3 regions of the Cohnella boryungensis genome follow, and region 1 is predicted to be linked to each of the others. Evidence: riboswitches for the same ligand, from Rfam matches in the RefSeq annotation. Region 1 holds a riboswitch; each other region holds the start of a gene.
The links. A riboswitch is a leader RNA that binds a small molecule or an ion and turns the genes downstream of it on or off. The one in region 1 is predicted to bind cobalamin.

Region 1 (4,165 bases):
CTTCCATGATGGGCTGGAGCCTGTTCGGAGGCGAGTTGGGCTGGCGGGGGATGTATCTCATCATGCTGTCCTTGTCCCTGCTGCCGATCATTCCGTCGCTAAAGGCCCGTTTTCCGGGAGACGGCGAGACGAGCGCGGAACGGATGACCTTAAAAAGCTTCTCCCGCGATCCAGCCGCATGGCTCATCGTCGCGGTGCTCTCGTTCGGCGTCGTGTCGGAATTGGCGGTCGGAGGGTGGCTCGTCAACTATTTGGAGAAGGCCTACGGCTGGTCGACAGATGCGGCTTCCGGGATGCTGTCCGTGTTTTTCGTTTTTTTCATGGCGGCGCGCCTGCTGCTTGGTCCCCTGACGGATAAGATCGGCTACACGTTATCGGTCATGCTGCTATCGGCTTTCTCCGGAATATGCAGCTTCGCAGCTATTGCGGTCGGCGAGCAAGGAGCGATTCTGTTCGCTATCGCAGGCATCGGCATCGCTCCGATCTATCCGACGGTGATGGCGATCCTGGCGAAGCGCTATTCGCGCGGCACCGATACGGCAATTACGTTTACTGTTACTCTGATGGGCGTTGCCAGCGTGATCGGGAATTTGCTGATCGGCGTCACTATCGATGAAGTCCAGAAGCTGTTCGGAAGCGATAAGGGGGCCGAGGAAAGCCTGAGAATCGGCTTGCAGGCCGGATACGGGTTTATCGCGCTGCTGGCGCTGCTCTGTTCTGCAAGCTGCTTGATCTTATTTTGCTATCTGCGCAAGAGAAACGAGTTAGTGTGAGCCTATCGTTCATAAGCTGTAGAAGGAGGCGATTCAATTGGTGACCTGGAACTTGCAAGGGATGAGGTCTCATCTGCTGATCTGTAACGGGGGAAGCTGCCTGAAACGGGAGGGGGACGAGGTGACGCTGGCGATCCGCGAGGAAATCGCCAAGCTAGGAGCCGATCGGCTGATCCATACGACGAGAACCCGCTGCAACGGCCGCTGCGAGGATGCATGCGTCGTGATCGCATATCCCGAGGGCTCGTGGTATAAGGGCATTACGCCTGAAACGGGCAGGCAGCTGGTGAGAAAAATGCTGACCGGAGAGAGGCTGGAGGAGAAGCTGGTGTACGCCTTCGAGCCGACGGCCGCCGCAACCGGCAATTCGGTGGAGGGCAGGGACAAGCCTTAAGCGGGCCGGATTGGATGGGCAGCATGCTCGGCGGGTTCCGCAAACCTCCGCTCTGCTAGACAATCGCAGCCGGACAATGTTAAGATGACCGTGACAATCGAATACGGAGATGAATGAGGTGCTGCTTGGCCAAGGCTCAAGCGGCTTAAATGGGAAGCCGGTGAGAAGCCGGCACGGACCCGCCACTGTAAGGAACGCCGTCCCCAGGGAAGGCGCATTCCCGTCAGGCAAGCCACTGGATACGCGTGAAGCGCTCCGGGAAGGCAGACGAGAATGACGTTCCAAGTCAGGAAACCAGCCTGGTTCCATACACTTTTGACCTACGAGGATTTAGGGAAGTGTTAGGACGGACTTGCCTGACGAGGCGGCGTTATCGAAAACCCGGTTTTCGATGGCTCTTCGACTCGCTCCAGGTTTGCGCGCTGACAAGCGTTTCTAACACGGCTATCGTGTGGGGGACGTTTTTTTTGATGTTTTTTTCGGGGTTAGGCGGCGGGGCGGAAAGCGATCCGGCAATTCACGAAAACAAGAGGCGACAAATGGAAAGGATGTGCGGACGATGGCGGGGAAGCTGCTGATTATCGGATTCGGTCCCGGAAGCTTCGAGCATATTACGAAGCGGGCCAGGGAGGCGCTGCAGGAAAGCGATGTCGTCATTGGCTACAACACCTATGTAGATTTGATTCGAGGTTTGCTGACCCATCAGGAAATCGTTCGCACGGGCATGACCGAGGAGGTCAGCCGCGCGCAGGAGGCGGTTCGCCAGGCGGAGGCCGGCAAGAAGGTCGCCGTAATTTCCAGCGGCGACGCCGGCGTATACGGAATGGCCGGACTGGTCTACGAGGTGCTGATGGAGAAGGGCTGGCGGCGCTCGGACGGCGTGGAGGTCGAGATTATTCCGGGCATATCGGCGATCAACTCCTCGGCTTCGCTGCTGGGCGCTCCGATCATGCACGATGCGTGCACCATCAGCCTGAGCGATCATCTCACTCCGTGGGCGCTGATCGAACGACGGGTAGAAGCGGCGGGGCAAGCGGACTTCGTTATTGCGCTCTATAATCCCCGCAGCGGCCGAAGAACGCGCCAGATCGTGGAGACGCAGCGGATATTGCTGAAATATCGTTCGCCGGAGACCCCTGTAGGCATTGTTAAAAGCGCCTATCGGGAAAGGGAGCATGTCGTGCTGACGAATCTGCGCGATATGCTGGATCACGATATCGGCATGCTGACAACGGTCATCATCGGAAACTCCTCTACGGTAGTCTACGATGGACTTATGATTACGCCGCGGGGCTACCAGCGCAAATATACGCTTGGCGCGGACGTGCAGCCGCTCAAGCCGCATCAGCGCTTGCGCGAAGAAGCGGAGCCGTGGGCGCTGCGCCAGCCCTCCGAGCCCGAGGCTTGGGACGAGGAGGATGAGTACGAGGAGCCGACACTGGAGAAGACAGCTGCGCTGGCGCCGAGATTGACTCTCATGGAAAAGCCGGGCGCAGAGGCAGAACGGGCCGCCGCACCCGCAGAATCGGGCGGCGCTGCCGGGAAATCGTCCGGGCAGCCGTCCTACGGAGGCGCGCCTGTCGTCGGATCGCTTGCGCTGGCGATGGAAGCGCTGGAGCTGGTCGATCGCTCGCGGGGAATATCCCGGATTACGCCGGACCCGGCGGAGCAGAGCGCGCCCAGAGCGGGGATCGTATACCGACAGCAAGAGATTTTCGAATTCGCGGTGAGCACCGGCGTCGCGGACAAGAAGTTCAGCGCCAGGCAGCTGCTCGCACTAGCCGACATCATCGGGGAGAAGGGGACGATGGACTATACGCCGCATCACCAATTGATCGTGCGCGTCCCGACCTCGGAGCCCGACGCGATTACATCCCGGCTCCGCGGCGAGGGCTTCATGCTCTCTCCTATCGGAGATGTACTGCAGGTGAAGGCTTGCGATTTCTGCGAGGGAGAGAAGGGAGAATCGATCCCTTACGCAGAGGAGCTGCAAGACAAGATAGGGGGCATGAAGCTGCCCAAAGAATTGAAGATCGGCTTTAACGGCTGCGGAATGGCTTGCTACGGTGCGGTGCAAGAAGATATCGGCATCGTCTACCGCAGGGGCAAATTCGATTTGTTCCTGGGAGGCAAGACAATCGGGCGCAACGTCCATCCGGCGCAGCCTGTCGCGGAAGGCATCGAGCCGGGCGAGCTGGTGGAGCTGATCGAGCGGATTATCGCGAGGTACAGAGACGGCGGTCACCCGAATGAACGCTTTCATAAGTTTTTCAAGCGGGTGAAGGAGATCGAGGGCTATCGGCATCAGGAGGTGCCGGTGTTCCAGATCGAGAACGCTATTTGCGGCGACTAGCATAGGGGAAGAAGACTTCGTATCCAGAGACTACAAGATAGAGAAAATGAGTTTGATAGAGGAGGCAGAATCACGTGGATGCCCTATTATTCGTAGGCCATGGCAGCAAGGACGAGGCAGGCAACAACGAAGTGCGGGAAATGGTCAGAATGCTGGCGGGGGCGCTGCCGACAGAGATCGTCGAGACTTGTTTTCTCGAATTCGTATCGCCGACGATGGCGCAAGGGATGGCGACCTGCGTAGCGAAAGGAGCGACGCGCGTTGCGGTCGTGCCGATTACGCTATTCTCGGCCGGTCATGCCAAAATACATATCCCTGCCGCAATCGACGAGGCGAGGCTCCGTCATCCGAATGTCGAGTTTATTTACAGCCGTCCGATCGGAGTTCACGAGCAAGTGTTGAAAATATTGAGCTCCCGGCTGCAAAGCGTAGACTCTCTTGAGCCGATAGACGGCGAACAGCATAACGAGGATACGGCGATACTGATCGTTGGGAGAGGCAGCAGCGATGCCGACGCGAACAGCGATCTATTCAAAATCTCGCGATTATTTTGGGAGAAGACGAAGTTCAAATGGGTGGAGACGGCGTTCATCGGCGTGACTGCGCCGCTGGTCGATGCCGGAGTGGAGCGCTGTCTGAAGCTGG
Region 2 (4,165 bases), on a different contig from region 1:
GGGAAGGAGAGCTGGTGTACGCCTTGCCGAAGCTTGAGGAGATCCGCAGCTATCACGAGCAGCAGCTGACCCAGTTCTGGCCCGAGCATCTGCGCAAGCTGAATCCGGAGCAATATCGCGTGAATTTCAGTCCGGCCTTCCTCGAACTGAAGGACAGGCTCATTCGCCAGCATATATAAAAATTCAGTCGCTGAGGGGAGCGAGGGCCGGGGGCCCCGCTTCTCTGAGCGGCGTTTGCGGTCGTGCTGCCGGGAATGGTAGACTACTAGAATAGCGAGTCTTACATCCTTAGAATCGGAAAGCAGGAAAACCCGTTGAGCAGGATCAAAGTGGTGACGGATTCGACCGTCGACTTGTCGGATGAGATATTACGAGAGTACGGCGTGGAGATCGTCCCGTTGTCTTTATGCATCGATAATCAGGTTTATCTAGACAGGGTGGACATTACGCCCACGGAATTTATCGATATGATGCAGGCGGCCAAGGAGCTTCCCAGAAGCTCGCAGCCGTCCGCAGGCGCTTTTCTGGAGGTGTATGACCGCCTTGGAAGCGACGGAAGCGAGGTTCTGTCCATCCATATGACCGGAGAGATGAGCGGCACGGTGAGGTCTGCGGAGATGGCCGCCGGGATGACGGATACGAAGGTTACCGTTGTCGATTCGAGGTACATCACGAAAGCTTTAGGCTTCCAGGTGCTGGAGGCGGCCGCGATGGCGAAGGCGGGCAAGAGCATGGCTGAAATCATCGCGAGATTGGAGCAAATCCGCAAGAACACGCAGCTGTTCGTCGTCGTGGAATCGCTGGACAACCTGGTCAAGGGCGGTCGGATCGGCAAGGGCAGAGCGTGGATCGGCTCATTGCTGAAAATCAAAATCATCGCTTCCCTCGACGGGGGAGAATACACGCCCGTTGCTAAGGTGCGCACCCGCGCGCAGATTGTCGACTATCTGGCCAAGGCATTCGCGGAGGACATCAAAGGCAAGGCGATCAAAGGCGTAGGGCTCGTCCACGCCGCCGGCTACGAGCTGGCGGACAAGCTGAAGGACGCGGTCCGGGCGCTCACCGGGTACGACGACTTCGACATCGAGCATACGACGCCGATCATCAGCACGCATACAGGCGTCGGCGCGATCGGATTTACGTATTACAGCGAGTGAGTCGCCGTCTACAGTCCGCTTCAGACAGGATCAGCCCCTGCGCCGAGCGGAGTGCGGTGACGGAAACTGTTGCAATACCCGGCCCCGAGGGCTATAATTCCAAGTGATTGGCAGCTTGCGGCAATTGAATAGACTTCTAATATCTTAAGGTGCCTTGACGCTTGCGGGCGTGAAGGTTAAAAGGGAAGCCGGTGCAAGTCCGGCACGGTCCCGCCACTGTGAAATAGGGATCGCCTCGCGCCCCGTCCGTCGGGACAGGGCGCGAGGCGCATCGTCAGCCTATCAGTCAGGATACCTGCCTTGGGATGCAGCAGACGAACTCCTTCGCGGATAAGGATACGGCTCAATCGGGAATGCTTCGGTTTCGATTCGAAGGCATGCTTTTTCCTGTCAGCCAACCCTCTCTCCGACGAACGCGGAGAGAGGGTTTCTCGTATCGGTCGTTCAATCGGTCAAGCTCCTCTCAAGAAGAAATCAGTAATGCAGAGGAGAGATGGATCGTTATGAAAAATACACGTCTATGGAGCAGAATAGGGGCTTGGGCGCTCGTTGCGCTGCTCGCGCTCGGCCTCGCGGCCTGCGGCGGCAACAACAATGCGGCTACGCCAAGCGCCAGCCCTTCCGCGCCGGCGGCGACTCAGGCTTCGCCGAGCGCCTCGCCGTCCGCGTCCGGCGCCGCGGAGGAATCGCCCGCGCCAGAGAAAACCGTCTATCCCCTGACGCTGAAGGACAGCACCGGCACCGACGTCGTGTTCGAGCAAGCGCCGGAGAGAATCGTGGCCATCGCTCCGAGCGAGACGGAAACGCTGTTCGCGATCGGCGCAGGAGCCAAGGTTGTCGGCGTCGACAATTACAGCGATTACCCCGAGGAAGCGAAGGCCATCGAGAAGGTTGGCGATCTGAAGACGAATACGGAGGCGCTGCTGGCTGCTAAGCCCGATGTGGTGTTCGCCAACGGCGGCATACAATCCCAGGTAGTCGAGGAGCTGCGCAAGCTGAACGTGAAGGTGTTCGCCAGCGATCCGAAGACGCTGGAGCAAGTGATGGAGAAGATCGAGACGGTCGGACAGATTCTGGACCTTCAGTCCGGCGCGGCCGAAGTCACCGCCACGATGCGCGAGGAGCTCAAGCAAGTAACTGACGCCCTTCAAGGCGTAACCCCGAAGAAGGTGTACATGGAGTTCTCCCCGGGCTGGACGGTCGGCAGCGGCGAATATATGGACGAGGTGCTTACGCTCGCGGGCGGAGACAACATCTCGAAGGAGAAGTCCGGCTGGTTCGAAGTCGATCCGGAGGCGGTCATTAAAGCCAACCCGGCAGTCATTATTTATGCGAGCAACGATGAGTTCGATCTTGGCATTCTGAAGGCGATTCAGGAGCGTCCGGGTTTCGACCGCATCGATGCGATGAAGAACAAGCAGCTGTTCCCGGTGGACGACAACTCGATCAGCCGGGTCGGTCCGCGTCTGACCAAAGTACTGCATGAAATGGCGAAAGCGATCCATCCCGATAAGGTGAAATAAGGATGCGCGGCAAATTAACGATGTATATGGGAGGAGCCTTAGCGCTCCTCCTTTGTTCGATTATCGTGAGTCTTTCCCTTGGCGGAGCGAACGTACCCATCGGCAAAGTATGGAACATCCTGCTTCATCAGGTGCCTTACGCCGATACGCTGTTCAATCTGCATCCGGCCACGGATGGCATAGACGACCCGGACGAGACGATTATTACGAAGGTGCGCTTGTCCCGGGTCGTGCTTGCCGTTCTGGTAGGCGCGGCGCTGGCGCTGGCGGGCGCCGGATTTCAAGCGGTGCTGCGCAATCCGCTTGCGGACCCGTATACGCTGGGGGTGGCGACAGGCTCCTCGGTCGGGGCGGCCTTCGTCATTCTGTTCGGTCTGCAGATGTGGATCGGACAATTGACCATACCGGCCGTGTCGTTCGCGACGGGGCTGATTACGCTGTTTCTCGTTCTGCGGCTGGCTTATCATAAGGGCAGGATGGAACTGGAGACGCTGATTCTTTCCGGGGTCGTGATTCAAGCCTTTTTCGGCTCGTTGGTTTCCTTCATGGTCTCCCTCTCCAATAACGTCGTCAACGAAATCGTCTACTGGCTCATGGGCAGCCTTTCCATGCGGGGCTGGAATTATTCGCTTATCGTACTTCCTTACATGCTGCTCGGCGCAGTCGTGCTGATTGCAATGAGCCGCGAATTGAATCTGTTCGCCTTGGGCGAGCGTCAAGCGATGCATCTGGGAGTCAACGTACAGAGGACGAAGCTGATCGTGCTTGTCGTCTCGACGCTGATGACCGCTGCGGCCGTCTCCGTCTCCGGCGTAATCGGGTTTGTCGGGCTGGTCGTTCCGCATCTCGTGCGGTTGGTGACGGGCCCGGACAACCGGATCGTCATCCCGGTATCCGCCGTAGTCGGGGGCATCTACGTGCTGGCTTCGGATACGATTGCCCGAATGGCGCTTAACCCGAAGGAAATTCCGCTGGGCGTCGTGACCGCGTTTATCGGCGCGCCCTTTTTCGCCTATTTGTTATGGAAAAGAAAAACGAGAGGCGGGGAGGCAAGGACATGATCGAAGCGCGGCGGTTAAGCTATCGAATCGGGGGAAGAGAGGTATTGCGCCAGATCGATCTTCGGGTGGAGGCCGGCGATTTCTTCGGCATCATCGGTCCGAACGGAAGCGGCAAGTCGACCCTGCTCAAGCTGCTGTCCGGAATCGAGTCTCCCGCATCCGGCGAGGTGCTGCTGGAAGGCAAAGCGATCCGCGAGTACAGCCGCAAGGAAACGGCGCGACGGATTGCGGTGCTGCAGCAGGAGGCGCTGCCGGCCGTGGGCTATACGGTTCGGGAAGTTGTCGAGATGGGGCGATTCCCCTACCAGCGCTGGCTTGGCGGAGAGGCAAGCGACCCTGAGCCCGTCATTCGCAGAGTGATGGAGCAGTTGGAGCTGCAAGGGCTGGCGTCTCGGCTGGTCGGCGAGCTGAGCGGAGGCGAACG
Region 3 (4,165 bases), on a different contig from region 1:
CGCGAGTACACTCCGCCGGTCGTACCGATCGCGACGAACAGCAGCAAAACGGCGATGCCTACTGTGACCGGATGACCGAGGAGCATGTTGATCGCCGGTGTCGGTGCCATGCCGAGCAGTGCGCCGAACGGCACGGAGCCTGTCAGCGACCACAGTGCACCGGCTGTGAGCAGCCACGGCATCAGCGGAGCCGCGCGTCCGACGCGACGTCCCGGCCGGAGCATAGTCATCCGTCCGTTCTTATCCGTGGTGGAGAACAGTGGCAGCGTCTCGATATGTTCTTGCTGCCCGTGCTTCTGCTGACCCTCCGCAGCATCCCTCATTGGCATCGCCCTCCCGAGGAAGATACTCGCACCCTGAGCGGCGAAGGGGGATTCCCCGCGACTCGGCCAGGACGATCAACGATAAAATGTAGGAGCTCCTTCTCGTTTTCTTCCTCATTATTGAACGCTTTTTTGTAGGTGTTATGATATTCTAGGTACCGTAATAGTAAGTTTAACTTCCTATTATCTTTGTACTCAGCCATATATACCTTCCCCCCCAAAAAAATTTCTTATCTATATTTTACCACTATAAGATTGTCCGCTGTAATATCCCCAAGTCGACATGCATTTCAATATGGCGTGAGCAACTAACAGGTACGATAGTTGAACGAAACAAGCAGATCACCGGAGCAGCTGTTTCTTTCGCATTTGTCGCCGATAGACCCGTTAAGCTGAACCTCACCATAAATGACGGCTAAACTTTTTGATTGGAAGCAGTCATGTGAATGCATCCCCACTACTGATATGCTCATCAGGCAAAGGGACATTAACTTAATGGATATAGCTTAAATCTATATCAAAGTATAAATTATTGGTATTATGCTATATATAATAGACACATCTGTTGCTCTTGTTTTTATCGTTCATTGTCGAGTAAGATGTAGGTATAATAATTAATTTTGTATAAATTTCATATCGAGAACAGGTGTCTGATCGGCGAGCGTGCTTGTCGTTCCGACTTAAAAGGGAAGTTAGGTGCAATACCGACGCGGTCCCGCCACTGTAACGGAGGAGCAGGCAGCTCAACCAGCCACTGATCTACATTGATTGGGAAGGCCGCTGCCGAGTGACGATTCCGGAGCCAGGAGACCTGCCTGTTCTGACAGCACTGCTGTACCTACGGGAGATAGGGAGGTGTTAGATGAACCGTCATAATTTCACGATTATGAAGGCGTCTTTCCCTATGTTTCTTCACAGGGAAGACGCCTTTTATTGTTGCAACACGCTAAGACGTGTATCTGAAGGAAAATAAATCCTAGTTTGAAAAGAGAGAAACAGGCTCAACCATGAGGGAGCACATATTCATATCGCCGTTCGCCTGGGCAAAGTATTTGATCTTAGGATTGAATACTTTTTTATTTAGCAGTTTCTACCATGATTATCGATCACATTAACGTGGCCATTCGCACGGTTCCGGTATGACGGATTGGAGACAAGTGCTGAGTAGGCCATAATTAAATAAAAGTAAGTTGGTGGTCAGTGTGAATTATGAGTTTCCTGGTGCTTTGCCAAATCAAAATATAATATTAACGAAGACGTGCCTGATTGAAGAAGCTAACTGTGTGTTGATTATCGCCTTTTACAAAGGGAAATTGGTTCTTGTTCGACATCATAGTCGCGGATGGGAATTACCTGGGGGAAATAGAGAAGAAGGCGAACCAATTATACGAACAGTTATCAGGGAGATGTACGAAGAGGCTGGTGGAGAGCTTGAGTTGATCGAAAGGATAGGGCAATATCTAATTTATGAGCAGGGGCAGCTTCTATTTGTGAAAAATATCTATATCTCCAAGGTGAGCGCTCTAAGGGAGTTGCCGAAAGGGTTTGAAACCGAGGAGGTTATGCTGCTTGATACAATTCCAAAACAGAGCGAAATTATGGAAGATCCCGCATTTAGCCCATATATGAAAGACAATGTTTATCTCATTGTTTCTGAATGGATTAAGGAGCATCCGTTTAGGGTCGGCCAATGATTTTGTGTAAAAATTTTGCGAATGTCCGGCGGGTATAATTCTGAAGTGAAGGGGTATTCCAATGACCTTGCAGCAATTGAAATATATTCTGACCATCGTGAGTTGCGGCTCGATAAGCGAAGCGGCAAAGAAGCTGTTTATTTCGCAGCCAAGCTTGTCCAACGCGGTGAAAGAAATCGAGATGGAAGCCGGTATTGAGATTTTCCTTCGATCGTCCAAGGGAATCGTGCCCTCAAGCGACGGAGCGGAGTTTTTATCCTACGCTAGACAAGTCGTGGAGCAAGCCGAGCTTCTCGAGCAGCGGTATATGAATCGTAAGCCTTCGAAAAAGCTGTTCTCGATCTCAACACAGCATTACGCCTTCTCTGTGCAGGCTTTCGTCGGACTGCTGAAGGAGCTTAACGTGGATGAGTACGAGTGCACGCTACGCGAAACGCGAACCCACGAGATTATCGAAGACGTACGGAATATGAAAAGCGAGCTCGGAATCATTTATATGAGCGAATTCAACCGAAAGGTGATTCGGAAGATATTAAAGGACAACGAGCTGCAGTTTCATCCGCTGTTCCAAGCGGAAGCGCACGTATTCATCAGTGAGGAGCATCCGCTTGCCTCCAAGTCGCTGTTGGACATCGAAGATTTGGACGACTTCCCGTGTTTGGCCTTTGAGCAAGGCGAATATAATTCCTTTTACTACGCAGAGGAAATACTCAGTACACGATCGTACAAGAAGAAAATACTGGTCAGTGACCGCGCCACGCTATTCAACCTGCTGATCGGGCTTAACGGCTATACGATTAGCTCGGGCGTACTGAATAAGGATCTGAACGGGGAGCAAATCAAATCTGTACGACTTCGTACGGACGAGAACATACGGGTAGGTTACATCGTGAATCAGAAGGCGAGCTTGAGCCAACTGGCTGCCGCCTATGTGACGAAGCTCAAAACCGTCATTACGGATTTCGGCTATCCGATCATAAACCAAGAGGATGAGCTCGACTGAGCCCATCCTCTTGTATGTTATTATAGCGTTGCTCTTACTTCTTTGGCTGCTTGGACAAGGTTTTTCAAGCTGGCCCACGTTTCCGTGACACCGCGAGTTTTAAGTCCGCAGTCCGGGTTAACCCATAGCTTGGAGACTTCGATCTTGTCGAGCATGCGGTCCAGCCCTTGTTTAAGCTCGTCGACGCTAGGAATCCGAGGCGAATGGATATCGTATACGCCTGGTCCGACTTCAGTACGGAAGCCGCATTCGTTAATCGCATCGATGATGGCCAGATCCGAGCGCGACGCTTCGAACGTAATGACATCGGCGTCCATCGCATCGATATCGCGAATGATGTCGCTGAACTGGCTGTAGCACATATGGGTATGAATTTGCGTTTCGGCTTTAACGCCGCTGTGTACAAGTCTGAAGGCAGGAATCGCCCAGCTCAAGTATTCGCTCTGCCAGTCCGAATGACGCAATGGAAGCTTCTCTCTTAATGCGGCTTCGTCGATCTGAATAATCTCGATGCCGTTGGCTTCGAGATCGAGCACTTCGTCACGAATCGCAAGACCGATCTGAAGAGCGCTTTCCTTCAGGCTGATATCCTCGCGAGGGAACGACCAGTTCAGGATCGTTACCGGACCCGTCAGCATGCCTTTGACCAGCTTGTTAGTACGGCTCTTCGCGAACGCCGAGTATTCTACAGTAATCGGCTTGCTGCGGCTAATGTCGCCCCATACGACCGGCGGTTTTACGCAGCGTGTTCCGTAAGACTGTACCCAGGCGTTCTCTGTGAAAATAAAGCCATCCAAGCATTCGCCAAAGTATTCGACCATGTCATTGCGTTCGTATTCGCCGTGAACAATGACGTCAATTCCGATCTCTTCCTGCTGTGCGATGCACTCCGCGATCCGATCAAAGTTGAATTGCTTGTACTGTTCCTCGGTGATGTTGCCTTTCTTGAAGGCTGCGCGGTTTGCGCGGACTTCAGCCGTTTGCGGGAACGAGCCGATCGTCGTCGTAGGCAGCGGCGGCAGATTGAACTTCGCTTTCTGAATGGCTTCCCGCTCAGCGAACGCAGGCAATCTCGTGAAGTCGGCATCCGTCAATGCATCTACTCTCTTCTGCACCGAGTTGTCATTCGAAAGGCGTGATGCGCT

Region 2: it holds a riboswitch for cobalamin, as region 1 does, so the genes downstream of both, ACFO1S_RS00200 (ABC transporter substrate-binding protein) here and cobJ (precorrin-3B C(17)-methyltransferase) in region 1, are expected to answer to the same signal.
Region 3: it holds a riboswitch for cobalamin, as region 1 does, so the genes downstream of both, ACFO1S_RS00905 (NUDIX domain-containing protein) here and cobJ (precorrin-3B C(17)-methyltransferase) in region 1, are expected to answer to the same signal.

The regions. Positions count from the first base shown of each region.
Region 1 is NZ_JBHSED010000038.1:23,659-27,823, reverse strand. Features, by position in the region: gene ACFO1S_RS18105 (MFS transporter) at 1-773, shown strand, start outside; gene ACFO1S_RS18100 ((2Fe-2S) ferredoxin domain-containing protein) at 811-1,167, shown strand; cobalamin riboswitch at 1,267-1,484, shown strand; gene cobJ (precorrin-3B C(17)-methyltransferase) at 1,727-3,520, shown strand; gene ACFO1S_RS18090 (sirohydrochlorin chelatase) at 3,595-4,165, shown strand, end outside.
Region 2 is NZ_JBHSED010000001.1:54,404-58,568, forward strand. Features, by position in the region: gene ACFO1S_RS00190 (nicotinate phosphoribosyltransferase) at 1-179, shown strand, start outside; gene ACFO1S_RS00195 (DegV family protein) at 315-1,157, shown strand; cobalamin riboswitch at 1,288-1,474, shown strand; gene ACFO1S_RS00200 (ABC transporter substrate-binding protein) at 1,661-2,680, shown strand; gene ACFO1S_RS00205 (FecCD family ABC transporter permease) at 2,683-3,741, shown strand; gene ACFO1S_RS00210 (heme ABC transporter ATP-binding protein) at 3,738-4,165, shown strand, end outside.
Region 3 is NZ_JBHSED010000002.1:84,401-88,565, reverse strand. Features, by position in the region: gene ACFO1S_RS00910 (hypothetical protein) at 1-323, opposite strand, end outside; cobalamin riboswitch at 951-1,156, shown strand; gene ACFO1S_RS00905 (NUDIX domain-containing protein) at 1,526-2,017, shown strand; gene ACFO1S_RS00900 (LysR family transcriptional regulator) at 2,079-3,020, shown strand; gene metE (5-methyltetrahydropteroyltriglutamate--homocysteine S-methyltransferase) at 3,041-4,165, opposite strand, start outside.